Regions from separate parts of the Leclercia sp. S52 genome, predicted to be linked through region 2. Evidence: riboswitches for the same ligand, from Rfam matches in the RefSeq annotation. Region 2 holds a riboswitch; each other region holds the start of a gene.
What was found. Region 2 has a riboswitch for thiamine pyrophosphate ahead of thiM (hydroxyethylthiazole kinase). Riboswitches for the same ligand answer to the same signal wherever they lie in the genome.
Positions count from the first base shown of each region.

Region 1: linked by a shared signal. The riboswitch ahead of thiC (phosphomethylpyrimidine synthase ThiC) and the one ahead of thiM (hydroxyethylthiazole kinase) in region 2 are both predicted to bind thiamine pyrophosphate.
Region 3: linked by a shared signal. The riboswitch ahead of thiB (thiamine ABC transporter substrate binding subunit) and the one ahead of thiM (hydroxyethylthiazole kinase) in region 2 are both predicted to bind thiamine pyrophosphate.

Region 1 covers NZ_CP152474.1:228,826-232,786, reverse strand. The annotation lists gene nudC (NAD(+) diphosphatase) at 1-539, opposite strand, end outside; gene rsd (sigma D regulator) at 635-1,132, shown strand; TPP riboswitch at 1,186-1,294, shown strand; partial or broken gene thiC (phosphomethylpyrimidine synthase ThiC) at 1,371-3,267, shown strand; gene thiE (thiamine phosphate synthase) at 3,267-3,902, shown strand; gene AAHB66_RS01065 (HesA/MoeB/ThiF family protein) at 3,895-3,961, shown strand, end outside.
Region 2 covers NZ_CP152474.1:3,209,784-3,213,744, reverse strand. The annotation lists gene AAHB66_RS15515 (diaminobutyrate--2-oxoglutarate transaminase) at 1-166, opposite strand, end outside; gene AAHB66_RS15510 (hypothetical protein) at 489-872, opposite strand; TPP riboswitch at 1,137-1,233, shown strand; partial or broken gene thiM (hydroxyethylthiazole kinase) at 1,269-2,024, shown strand; gene thiD (bifunctional hydroxymethylpyrimidine kinase/phosphomethylpyrimidine kinase) at 2,037-2,837, shown strand; gene fbaB (class I fructose-bisphosphate aldolase) at 2,944-3,961, shown strand, end outside.
Region 3 covers NZ_CP152474.1:755,083-759,043, reverse strand. The annotation lists gene sgrR (HTH-type transcriptional regulator SgrR) at 1-837, shown strand, start outside; TPP riboswitch at 874-973, shown strand; partial or broken gene thiB (thiamine ABC transporter substrate binding subunit) at 1,008-1,992, shown strand; gene thiP (thiamine/thiamine pyrophosphate ABC transporter permease ThiP) at 1,968-3,578, shown strand; gene thiQ (thiamine ABC transporter ATP-binding protein ThiQ) at 3,562-3,961, shown strand, end outside.

The DNA.
Region 1 (3,961 bases), 2.0 Mb from region 2:
CCGCTCTCCTCCATCACTTCCCGTGCGACCGCCTGCTCCAGGGTTTCGCCCACTTCGACAAACCCGGCCAGCACGGTATGCACGCCGTTGCGATGACGGGTGTGCTGCGCCAGCAAAATGGAATCATCCCGGCGGATGGCGACGATGATGCACGGCGCGATTTGCGGGTAATAGCGTTCCCGGCAGTGGCTGCAGAGCATCGCCCACTCGGTTTTGCTTGGGTGCATGGTGTGGCCACAGTAGCCGCAGAACTTATGCGAGCGATAAAACTCGGCCAACTGCACAGCACGACCTGCCAGCTGGAACAAGCCGACATCAAGATCGAGCACCTGACGCACCGATCCCATATCGTGACGGCGATTTTGTTGGATCAACCACACAGAATCGCCCTTCCACTCGCCAATATTTAGTGCGGGCTGTCCCGCAAGATCGAAATTTCCGGCCTCGCCGTATGGTAATTCACCGCCGGGCAACCATAATTTTTGTTCATGACTGACTAACCACCAGCCACGATCCGATTTTTCAATTATACGATCCATATCTATTGCACTACCTTTGCTTCACAGGCATGTTGGTAACAATACTATTACATTTTGGGTGGGCAGCTTTTAATCTTAACCTTGCGGAGTCAAACATGCTAAACCAGCTAGAAAACCTGACAGAGCGCGTTGGCGGAAGTAACAAACTGGTCGATCGCTGGCTGCACGTGCGGAAACATCTGCTTGTTGCCTACTACAATCTCGTTGGCATTAAGCCTGGCAAAGAGTCCTATATGCGCCTGAACGAAAAAGCGCTGGACGATTTCTGTCAGAGCCTGGTCGACTACCTTTCCAACGGTCATTTCAATATTTATGAACGCTTTATCCGTGAAATGGAAGGTAAGAGTCCGTATTTAGCGGCAACCAAACTCTATCCCCTACTGGAAGCCAATACCCAGCAAATCATGGATTACTACGACTCCACGCTGGAAAACGCCATCGATCAGGATAACTACCTGGAATTTCAGCAGGCGCTTTCCGATATCGGCGAGGCGCTGGAGCAGCGCTTTACGCTGGAAGACAACCTGATCGCCCTTGCGTTGGATCACAATCTGAAAGCGAGCAACGAAGATAACGTCGCCCGACCGGCTTGAGTTATTCCTCGTTAACGCGTAGTTTACATTCACTGCTCCCGCTGTAGGGGAGCTTATTCTTGTCGGAGTGCCCAGTGCGAAAGCCGGGCTGAGACCGTTAATTCGGGATCCGCGGAACCTGATCAGGTTAAGACCTGCGAAGGGAACAAGAGTCAACATATTGCATCGCCCCCGGGCGATCCTCTCTTGCTTCATCCGTCGTCTGACAAGCCACTTCCTGCACTTACTGGAACGAGCTATGTCTGCCACAAAAATGACCCGCCGCGAACAGCGCGCACACGCCCAACACTTTATCGACACTCTGGAAGGCACCGCTTTCCCGAACTCGAAACGCATCTATCTGACCGGTTCGCAGGAGGATATCCGCGTGCCGATGCGCGAGATCCAGCTCAGCCCGACCTTGATCGGCGGCAGCAAAGAGAATCCGCAGTTTGAAGAGAACGAAGCGGTCCCGGTCTACGACACCTCCGGCCCGTACGGCGATCCGGATGTGGCGATTAATGTCCAGCAGGGGCTGGCCAAGCTGCGCCTGCCATGGATAGAAGCCCGTAACGACAGCGAAGCCCTGAACGAGCAAAGCTCGGCTTACACCCGGGAGCGCCTGGCCGATGACGGTCTGGACGAGCTGCGCTTCACCGGGCTGCTCACGCCGAAGCGTGCACGAGCGGGTAAATGCGTGACCCAGCTGCACTACGCCCGCCAGGGGATAGTGACGCCGGAGATGGAGTTTATCGCCATCCGCGAAAATATGGGCCGCGAGCGCATTCGTGGCGAAGTGCTGCGCCACCAGCATCCAGGCGAAGGCTTTGGCGCCCGCCTGCCGGAGAACATCACCCCGGAATTTGTGCGTGACGAAGTGGCCGCGGGCCGTGCCATTATCCCGGCCAACATCAACCACCCGGAATCAGAGCCGATGATCATCGGGCGTAACTTCCTGGTGAAGGTGAATGCCAACATCGGTAACTCGGCGGTCACCTCCTCCATCGAGGAAGAGGTGGAGAAGCTGGTCTGGTCCACCCGCTGGGGTGCCGACACGGTGATGGATCTCTCCACCGGCCGCTATATTCACGAAACCCGCGAATGGATCCTGCGTAACAGCCCGGTGCCGATTGGTACGGTGCCCATCTACCAGGCGCTGGAGAAGGTTAACGGCATCGCGGAAGATCTCACCTGGGAAGCCTTCCGCGATACGCTGCTGGAGCAGGCCGAGCAGGGCGTGGATTACTTCACCATCCACGCAGGCGTGCTGCTGCGCTACGTGCCGATGACCGCTAAACGCCTGACCGGCATCGTCTCCCGCGGCGGTTCGATCATGGCGAAATGGTGCCTGTCCCATCATCAGGAGAACTTCCTGTATGAGCACTTCCGCGAGATCTGCGAAATCTGCGCCGCGTACGACGTGTCGCTGTCGCTGGGCGATGGCCTGCGTCCGGGCTCCATTCGCGATGCCAACGACGAAGCGCAGTTTGCCGAACTCCACACCCTGGGCGAGCTGACCAAAATTGCCTGGGAGTATGACGTGCAGGTGATGATTGAGGGCCCGGGCCACGTGCCGATGCAGATGATCCGCCGCAATATGACCGAAGAGCTGGAGCACTGCCACGAAGCGCCGTTCTACACCCTGGGGCCGTTGACCACCGACATCGCGCCGGGCTATGACCACTTCACCTCCGGAATTGGTGCAGCGATGATCGGCTGGTTTGGCTGCGCCATGCTCTGCTACGTCACGCCGAAAGAGCACCTCGGCCTGCCAAACAAAGAGGACGTGAAGCAGGGGCTGATCACCTACAAGATCGCCGCCCATGCCGCCGACCTGGCGAAGGGTCACCCGGGGGGCGCAGATCCGCGATAACGCCATGTCGAAAGCACGCTTTGAATTCCGCTGGGAAGATCAGTTCAACCTCGCCCTCGACCCCTTCACCGCCCGCGCCTATCACGACGAAACCCTGCCTCAGGAATCCGGCAAAGTGGCGCACTTCTGCTCCATGTGCGGGCCAAAATTCTGCTCGATGAAAATCAGCCAGGAGGTACGCGACTACGCCGCGGCGCAGACCATTGAAGTGGGGATGGCCGACATGTCGGAAACCTTCCGCGCCAAGGGCGGCGTGATCTACCTCAAAAAAGAGGAGGCGTAATGTATCAACCCAACTTCCCGCCGGTACCCTTTCGTCTTGGGCTCTATCCGGTGGTCGACAGCGTGGCCTGGATTGAGCGTCTGCTTGCCGCGGGCGTAAAAACGATCCAGCTGCGCATCAAAGATAAGCAGGATGACGAGGTCGAGGCCGATATCGTGGCGGCCATTGCCCTGGGGCGTCGCTACGACGCCCGCCTGTTTATCAATGATTACTGGCGGCTGGCGATTAAACATCAGGCTTATGGCGTGCATCTCGGCCAGGAAGACCTGGAGACCACCGATCTTGCGGCCATTCGTGCTGCCGGGTTACGCCTCGGCGTCTCAACCCACGACGACATGGAGATCGACGTGGCGCTGGCGGCGCGTCCGTCCTACATCGCCCTCGGGCACGTTTTCCCGACCCAAACCAAGCAGATGCCTTCCGCCCCTCAGGGGCTGGAGCAGCTGGCCCGCCATATCGAACGGCTTGCGGATTACCCTACCGTCGCCATCGGTGGTATCAGTCTCGAACGCGCCGCGGCGGTGCTGGCGACCGGCGTGGGCAGCATTGCGGTGGTGAGCGCTATCACTCAGGCCGATGACTGGCAGGCGGCAACGGCACAGCTACTGCAACTGGCGGGGGCGGGCGATGAATGACCGTGACTTTATGCGCTACAGCCGCCAGATCCTGCTGGAGGATATCGCCATCGACGGGC
Region 2 (3,961 bases):
CCGCATCGGTGATCCACACCCCATCCGCCTTCGTAATGGCTAAAGGCAGCTTGCGCGGATAACTCCTGACATTGGATTCCATTTCGGCCTGACGGGCCAGATAGGTTTCGTTGGTTTTGAAAGAAGAGGCATTCAAAGTATCAATACGGACTTTATCCGTCATCATATCACTCCTACAACCGCAGCTCAGCACGTGGCCACGATTGAATAATTAATTAAGAAAATGAGAAGGGCATCAAAAATCGCGGCCAATATAGAGCCTTTTTGCGCGGGGCTCAATGGTTAATTGTTTATCGTTTTGTTACGCGCGTTAAAACAACGCGCGTAAGCCGTAACCCCGCATGGCAACTGAGGTTTCCTGGGGGGGCACTCCGCAGAAAAAAAGTGGGGTATTTTAGAATGCTTTAGGAGTATTTTGAACGACGTTCAGAATCCCATGATCGCGACCATGGGTTTTATTCCATGACGCATCGGTAACGCCGTCCGCATCAAGGGAGATCGACAGGATATAACCCGCGCCTTTTATCTCGTAGAAGTTCGCATTTGAACGCTTCACCGTGGCTTTTTTTGCCGTTGATGGTGGCCTGGGTAAAACCATTGTTGACGGTGGCTTTGATGCCGTTTGCGCTAAAAGAGGCTTCACGCAGCGGGTCAGCAACGTGGCCCGCCTGCGCATGCTGAACGGCGGCATGGGCATTCTCTAAAGCCTGTTTTTCGGCCGCGGCATTGATCGTGGCCTGACGGTTCTGGTCGGCAACATAGCAGGCATCGCGGCTGACGCCTTTTGCCTCACACTGCGCTAACCGCTGTTCTTCAGAGACGCAGCCCGCAAGAAGTGCAGCCACCACACCCACCAACAGAATCTTTTTCATACATTAACCTTTAGTAAATTAATAGATTATTTATTAATCAATAACATAGTTACTTTTATGTGTGCAGCTATTATCACATCGTTTCTATAAAAGTAACGAGGTGCTGACTATCGCGGAAGGAAGGGTGTTACTACTTGATGAAGATCACATTTAGCACGAATAGCTAAAATGATGGGAGTAATCCTGGCAAGCAGCAGCGGCAGCAGAAGGGTCTTGCTATTGCCAGACGCATCCTCTACGCTTCCGGGATTACATCATCTTATGTAATTTGACTCGGGGTGCCCTTCCTTGTGAAGGCTGAGAAATACCCGTACCACCTGATCTGGATAATGCCAGCGTAGGGAAGTCAGATGCCCTCCGGGCAATCGCTTCTTCGCGCAAGGCAGGAGCGATACCATGCAGCCTGACCTGCTCAATTTACACGCCTTACTCCACTTCCGAACCCGTTCTCCACTGACTCACTGCATGACTAACGACGTGGTGCATACCTTTACCGCCAACGTCCTGCTGGCCCTCGGCGCATCTCCGGCGATGGTGATCGAAGCCGAAGAGGCTGAACAGTTTTCCACTATTGCCGATGCGCTCCTGATTAACGTCGGTACCCTCACCGCACCGCGCGCCCAGGCGATGCGCCGGGCGATCGAAAGCGCGGTGGCGGCGGGTAAGCCCTGGACGCTCGATCCGGTGGCCGTTGGTGCGCTGGCGTACCGGACCCGTTTTTGCCAGCAAATCCTCGCTCTGAAACCGGCGGCTATTCGCGGCAATGCCTCTGAAATCCTCGCTCTTGCCGGGATGAGCGCTGGCGGGCGCGGCGTGGACACCACCGATACCGCCGCCAGCGCCCTGCCTGCGGCGCAAGCCCTGGCGCGGCAGACCAATGCCGTGGTGGCGGTGACAGGGGAGGTGGATTACGTCACTGACGGGCTGCGTACCCAGACCCTCACCGGGGGCGATCCGCTGATGACCCGGGTGGTGGGCACCGGCTGCGCCCTGTCAGCGGTGGTGGCAGCCAGCTGTTCGCTGCCGGGCGACCGGCTGGATAACATTGCCGCGGCCTGCGGCTGGATGAAACGGGCCGGGACGCTGGCGGCAGCGCAAAGTCGTGGCCCGGGCAGTTTTGCCGCGGCGTTTCTTGATGCCCTGTGGGAACTGGGGGGCACAACGATGAAACGGATTAATGCGCTTACCATCGCCGGCACCGACCCAAGCGGCGGAGCCGGGATCCAGGCTGACCTGAAAACCTTCTCCGCGCTGGGCGTATACGGCTGCTCGGTGATCACCGCCCTGGTGGCACAGAACACTCGCGGGGTGCAGTCGGTCTATCGCATCGAACCCGACTTCGTGGCGGCGCAGCTGGAGTCGGTATTCAGCGATGTGCGCATCGACACCACCAAGATCGGCATGCTGGCCGAAACCGATATCGTCGAGGCTGTGGCGGAGCAGCTCCTGCGTCATCAGGTGAAAAACGTGGTGCTGGACACGGTGATGCTGGCGAAAAGCGGCGACCCGCTGCTGTCGACCGCCGCCGTCGACACGCTGCGTAAAAAACTGCTGCCGCAGGTGGCGCTCATCACCCCCAATCTACCCGAAGCGGCGGCCTTGCTGGATGCGCCCCATGCCCGCAGCGAGCAGGAGATGAAAGCGCAGGGCCAGGCATTGCTGGCGATGGGCTGCGAGGCGGTGCTGATGAAGGGCGGCCATCTGGACGATCCCGAAAGCCCCGACTGGCTGTTCACCCGCGACGGGGCCACGCGCTTTACCGCCCCGCGGGTGAATACCAAAAACACCCATGGCACCGGCTGCACCCTATCTGCGGCGCTGGCCGCGCTGCGTCCGCGGCACGATAGCTGGGCGGATACGGTCCGCGAGGCCAAAGCCTGGCTCTCCTGTGCGCTCGCACAGGCGGACACGCTGGAAGTGGGGCAGGGCATAGGTCCGGTGCATCATTTTCATGCATGGTGGTAGACGGCTGGCAATTTGACGTCCCGCAGACCAGGCTTAGGGGGGCTTACAATCCTGTGAGCCTGGATAAAAATGCCGACACCCTGTCGGCACTGACGGGAGGAAAACCATGACTGATATTACGCAATTGCTTGGCAAAGACGCCGACAGCCTGTTACAGCATCGTTGTATGACCATTCCAGCCGACCAGCTTTACCTGCCTGGCCATGACTACGTCGACCGCGTGATGGTGGACAACAACCGTCCGCCGGCGGTGCTGCGCAATATGCAGACGCTGTATAACACCGGGCGTCTGGGCGGGACCGGCTATCTGTCGATCCTGCCGGTGGACCAGGGCGTAGAGCACTCTGCGGGCGCGTCCTTTGCTGCCAACCCGCTCTATTTTGATCCGAAAAATATCGTCGAACTGGCGATTGAGGCGGGCTGTAACTGCGTAGCCTCCACCTATGGCGTGCTGGCGTCCGTCTCACGCCGTTACGCGCACCGCATTCCGTTCCTGGTTAAGCTCAACCACAACGAAACCCTGAGCTACCCCACCGAATATGACCAGACGCTCTATGCCAGCGTTGAGCAGGCCTTCAACCTCGGCGCGGTCGCGGTAGGGGCGACCATCTATTTCGGCTCGGAGCAGTCGCGTCGTCAGATCGAAGAGATCTCCGCCGCCTTCGAGCGTGCACACGAGCTGGGGCTGGTGACCGTGCTGTGGGCCTACCTGCGTAACCCGGCCTTCAGCAAAGACGGCACCGATTACCATGTTTCCGCCGATTTAACCGGCCAGGCCAACCATCTGGCGGCGACCATCGGGGCGGATATCGTCAAGCAGAAAATGGCCGAAAACAACGGCGGCTACAAGGCGGTGAAATTCGGCTATACCGACGATCGGGTCTACAGCAAACTGACCAGCGATAACCCAATTGACCTGGTGCGCTACCAGCTGGCGAACTGCTACATGGGTCGCGCCGGGTTGATCAACTCCGGCGGGGCGGCAGGCGGGGAAACCGATCTCACCGATGCGGTGCGCACGGCAGTGATCAACAAACGCGCGGGCGGTATGGGGCTGATCCTCGGTCGCAAGGCGTTTAAAAAATCGATGGCCGACGGCGTGAAGCTGATTAACGCCGTGCAGG
Region 3 (3,961 bases), 2.5 Mb from region 2:
TCCCGCAACAACAATAACCAGCTCAAGATCCGCGCCTTCGATGACTACTTTGGCTACCGGGCGCTGATTGACGAGGTGAACGTCTGGGTCCTGCCGGATATCAACGAAGAGCTGAGCGTCGGCCTGACGCTGGAAGGGCCCACCGAGGGGGAAAAGGCGGTGGAAAGCCGGCTTGAAGAGGGCTGCTACTATCTGCTGTTCGACAACCGCTCCCACCGCGGAGCCAGCGCCGAGGTGCGCCAGTGGGTCAGCCGGATCCTCTCCCCGGCCAATCTGATCTATCAGGCCGAGGAGGTTTATCAGTCCTACTGGTTCCCGGCGTATGGCCTGCTGCCGCGCTGGCACCACGCCCGCCCGGGTCGCGGCGACAAACCGGCCGGGCTGGAGAGCCTCACCCTGACCTTCTACCGCGAGCATATTGAACACCGGGTGATCGCCAGAATGATGAGTGAACTGCTGGCCGCCGAACAGGTGACGCTGAACATTCAGGAGGTCAGCTATGAGGAGTGGCATCGGGGCGAGACGGTGAGCGACATCTGGCTCAACAGCGTCAACTTTACCCTGCCCCTCGACTTCTCGCTGTTCTCGCATCTGTATGAAGTCCCGCTCCTGCAGCACTGCATTGCGCGGGACTGGCAGCAGGACGCCGCCGAGTGGCGCGCGGGCGAGATGAACCTTGCCGTCTGGTGCCAGCAGCTGCTGTCCCAGCAGGCGATTGTCCCGCTGATCCACCACTGGCTGATGATCCAGGGCCAGCGCAGTATGCGCGGCTTACGCATGAACACCCTGGGCTGGTTTGACTTTAAATCGGCATGGTTTGCGCCGCCGGAACCATAATACTTTCGTAATATTCACCAAATCATTACAATACCGCCGTTCTCAACGGGGTGCTGCGCGCAAGCGTGTGCTGAGAAAATACCCGTCGAACCTGATCCGGATAACGCCGGCGAAGGGATTTGAGGCTGTCGCTCAAAATCCTTTGCCACTCTCACATACAGAGGTGCAAAGTGTTCAAAACTGTTCTTCCCCTGCTGGCGCTGGTTGCGCTGCCTGCCGTTGCCAGTCCTGTCCTGACGGTCTATACCTATGACTCTTTCGCCGCCGACTGGGGCCCAGGCCCGGCGGTCAAAAAAAGCCTTTGAAGCCGACTGCCACTGCGAGCTGAAATTCGTGGCGCTGGAAGATGGCGTCTCGCTGCTTAATCGCCTGCGTATGGAGGGCAAAAACAGCAAAGCCGACGTGGTGCTGGGTCTGGATAACAACCTGCTGGAAGCGGCCACCCAAACCGGACTGTTCGCCAAAAGCGGCGTGGCGACCGAAGCGGTTAACGTCCCTGGCGGCTGGAAGAATGACACCTTTGTGCCCTTCGATTATGGCTACTTCGCCTTCGTGTACGACAAAAACAAGCTGAAAAACCCGCCGAAGAGCCTGAAAGAGCTGGTTGAGAGCGATCAGAAGTGGCGCGTGATCTACGAAGATCCGCGCACCAGCACCCCGGGGCTGGGTCTGCTGCTGTGGATGCAAAAAGTGTACGGCGATAAGACCCCGGAAGCCTGGCAGAAGCTGGCGGCCAAAACCGTCACCGTCACCAAAGGCTGGAGCGAGGCCTACGGCCTGTTCCTGAAAGGGGAAAGCGACCTGGTGCTGAGCTACACCACCTCTCCGGCGTATCACATTATTTCGGAGAAAAAAGAGAACTACGCTGCCGCTGATTTTGCCGAAGGTCACTACCTGCAGGTCGAAGTTGCCGCCCGCACCGCCGCCAGCAAACAGCCGGAACTGGCAGAGAAGTTCCTGAAATTTATGGTCTCCCCGTCGTTCCAGAATGCTATCCCGACCGGCAACTGGATGTACCCGGTCACCAACGTGGCGTTACCTGCCGGTTTCGACACTCTGGTGAAACCGAAAACCGCGCTGGAATACTCCCCGCAGGAAGTGGCCGGGAAACGTGCCGCCTGGGTCAGTGAATGGCAACGCGCCGTCAGCCGCTGATCGCCGGTTGGTTACTCCCGGGGCTGATAGCCGCCACCCTGATGGTGGCCGTCGCCCTGGGGGCATTTCTGGCGCTGTGGTTTAACGCGCCAGCCACCGATGTCAAGGCGCTGCTGCACGACGGCTATCTGTGGCACGTCATCCGCTTCTCGTTCTGGCAGGCGTTTCTTTCCGCCCTGCTCTCCGTTGTGCCCGCTATCTTCCTCGCCCGCGCGCTCTACCGGCGGCGTTTCCCCGGCCGGCAGGCGCTGCTGCGCCTGTGCGCCATGACCCTGATCCTGCCGGTGCTGGTGGCGATATTTGGCATTCTCAGCGTTTACGGGCGGCAGGGCTGGCTTGCCGCTCTCTGCGAGGCCCTCGGGCTGGAGTGGACCTTCTCGCCTTATGGCCTGCAGGGCATCCTGCTGGCGCACGTCTTTTTCAACATGCCGATGGCGACGCGGCTGCTGCTGCAGGCGCTGGAGAATATCCCCGGCGAGCAGCGCCAGCTCGCCGCCCAGCTCGGCATGCGCGGCTGGTCCTTTTTCCGCTTTGTGGAGTGGCCGTGGCTGCGCCGACAAATTCCGCCCGTCGCCGCGCTGATCTTTATGCTCTGCTTTGCCAGCTTTGCCACCGTGCTCTCGCTGGGCGGCGGGCCGCAGGCCACCACCATTGAGCTCGCCATCTATCAGGCCCTGAGCTACGACTACGATCCGGGCCGCGCGGCGCTGCTGGCGATGGTGCAGATGTTCTGCTGCCTGGGGCTGGTGATGCTGAGCCAGCGGCTGGGTAAAGCTATCGCCGTGGGCAGCAGCCAGCTTGTCGGCTGGCGCGATCCGCATGACAGCCTGCGCAGCCGCCTGACCGATGGCCTGCTCATCACCCTCGCCCTGCTGCTGTTGCTCCCGCCGCTGCTGGCGGTGGTGGTGGATGGCCTGAACCTTAACCTGCTGGCAGTGCTGCAACAGCCGGTGCTGTGGCAGGCGCTCGGCACCTCGCTGCGCATTGCCCTGGGGGCGGGTCTGCTCTGCGTCCTGCTGACCATGATGCTGCTGTGGACCAGCCGGGAGCTGTATGCCCGTCAGGCGACAGTGGCCGGCCAGGCGCTGGATCTGAGTGGCATGCTGATCCTGGCGATGCCCGGCATCGTGCTGGCGAGCGGCTTCTTCCTGCTGTTTAACAGCACCGTCGGCCTGCCCGAGTCGGCCGATGGCATCGTCATCTTCACCAATGCCCTGATGGCTATTCCATATGCGCTAAAGGTACTGGAAAACCCAATGCGCGACCTCAGCGCCCGCTACACTCTGCTCTGCGATTCACTGGGGATGCACGGCTGGCAGCGGCTGAAGGTGGTGGAGCTCCGCGCCCTGAAACGCCCGCTGGCGCAGGCGCTGGCTTTTGCCTGCGTGCTGTCGATCGGTGATTTCGGGGTGGTGGCGCTGTTTGGCAATGATGATTTCCGCACCCTGCCGTTCTGGCTGTATCAGCAGATAGGCTCGTATCGCAGCCAGGATGGCGCCGTCACGGCGCTGCTGCTGTTGCTGCTGTGTTTTGCGTTATTTACCGTTATCGAAAAACTCCCGGGGCGTGATGTTAACTCTCACTGATGTAACCTGGCTTTATCAGCACCTGCCGATGCGCTTCACCCTGTCCGTGCGCCAGGGAGAATCTATCGCCGTGCTCGGCCCCAGCGGCGCGGGGAAAAGCACGCTCCTCAATCTGGTGGCCGGTTTTCTGCAACCGGCCAACGGCCGTATCACCATTGAGGGCCAGGATCATACCCATACGCCGCCGTCACAGCGCCCGGTGTCGATGCTGTTTCAGGAAAACAACCTCTTTACCCATCTGACCGTGCGCCAGAACATCGGCCTCGGCATGCATCCGGGGCTCAGGCTGAACGCCGGGCAACAGCAAAAGCTGAGTGATATCGCGGCGCAAATGGGAATTGGCGAGCTGCTGGAACGGCTGCCGGGCGAGCTCTCGGGCGGTC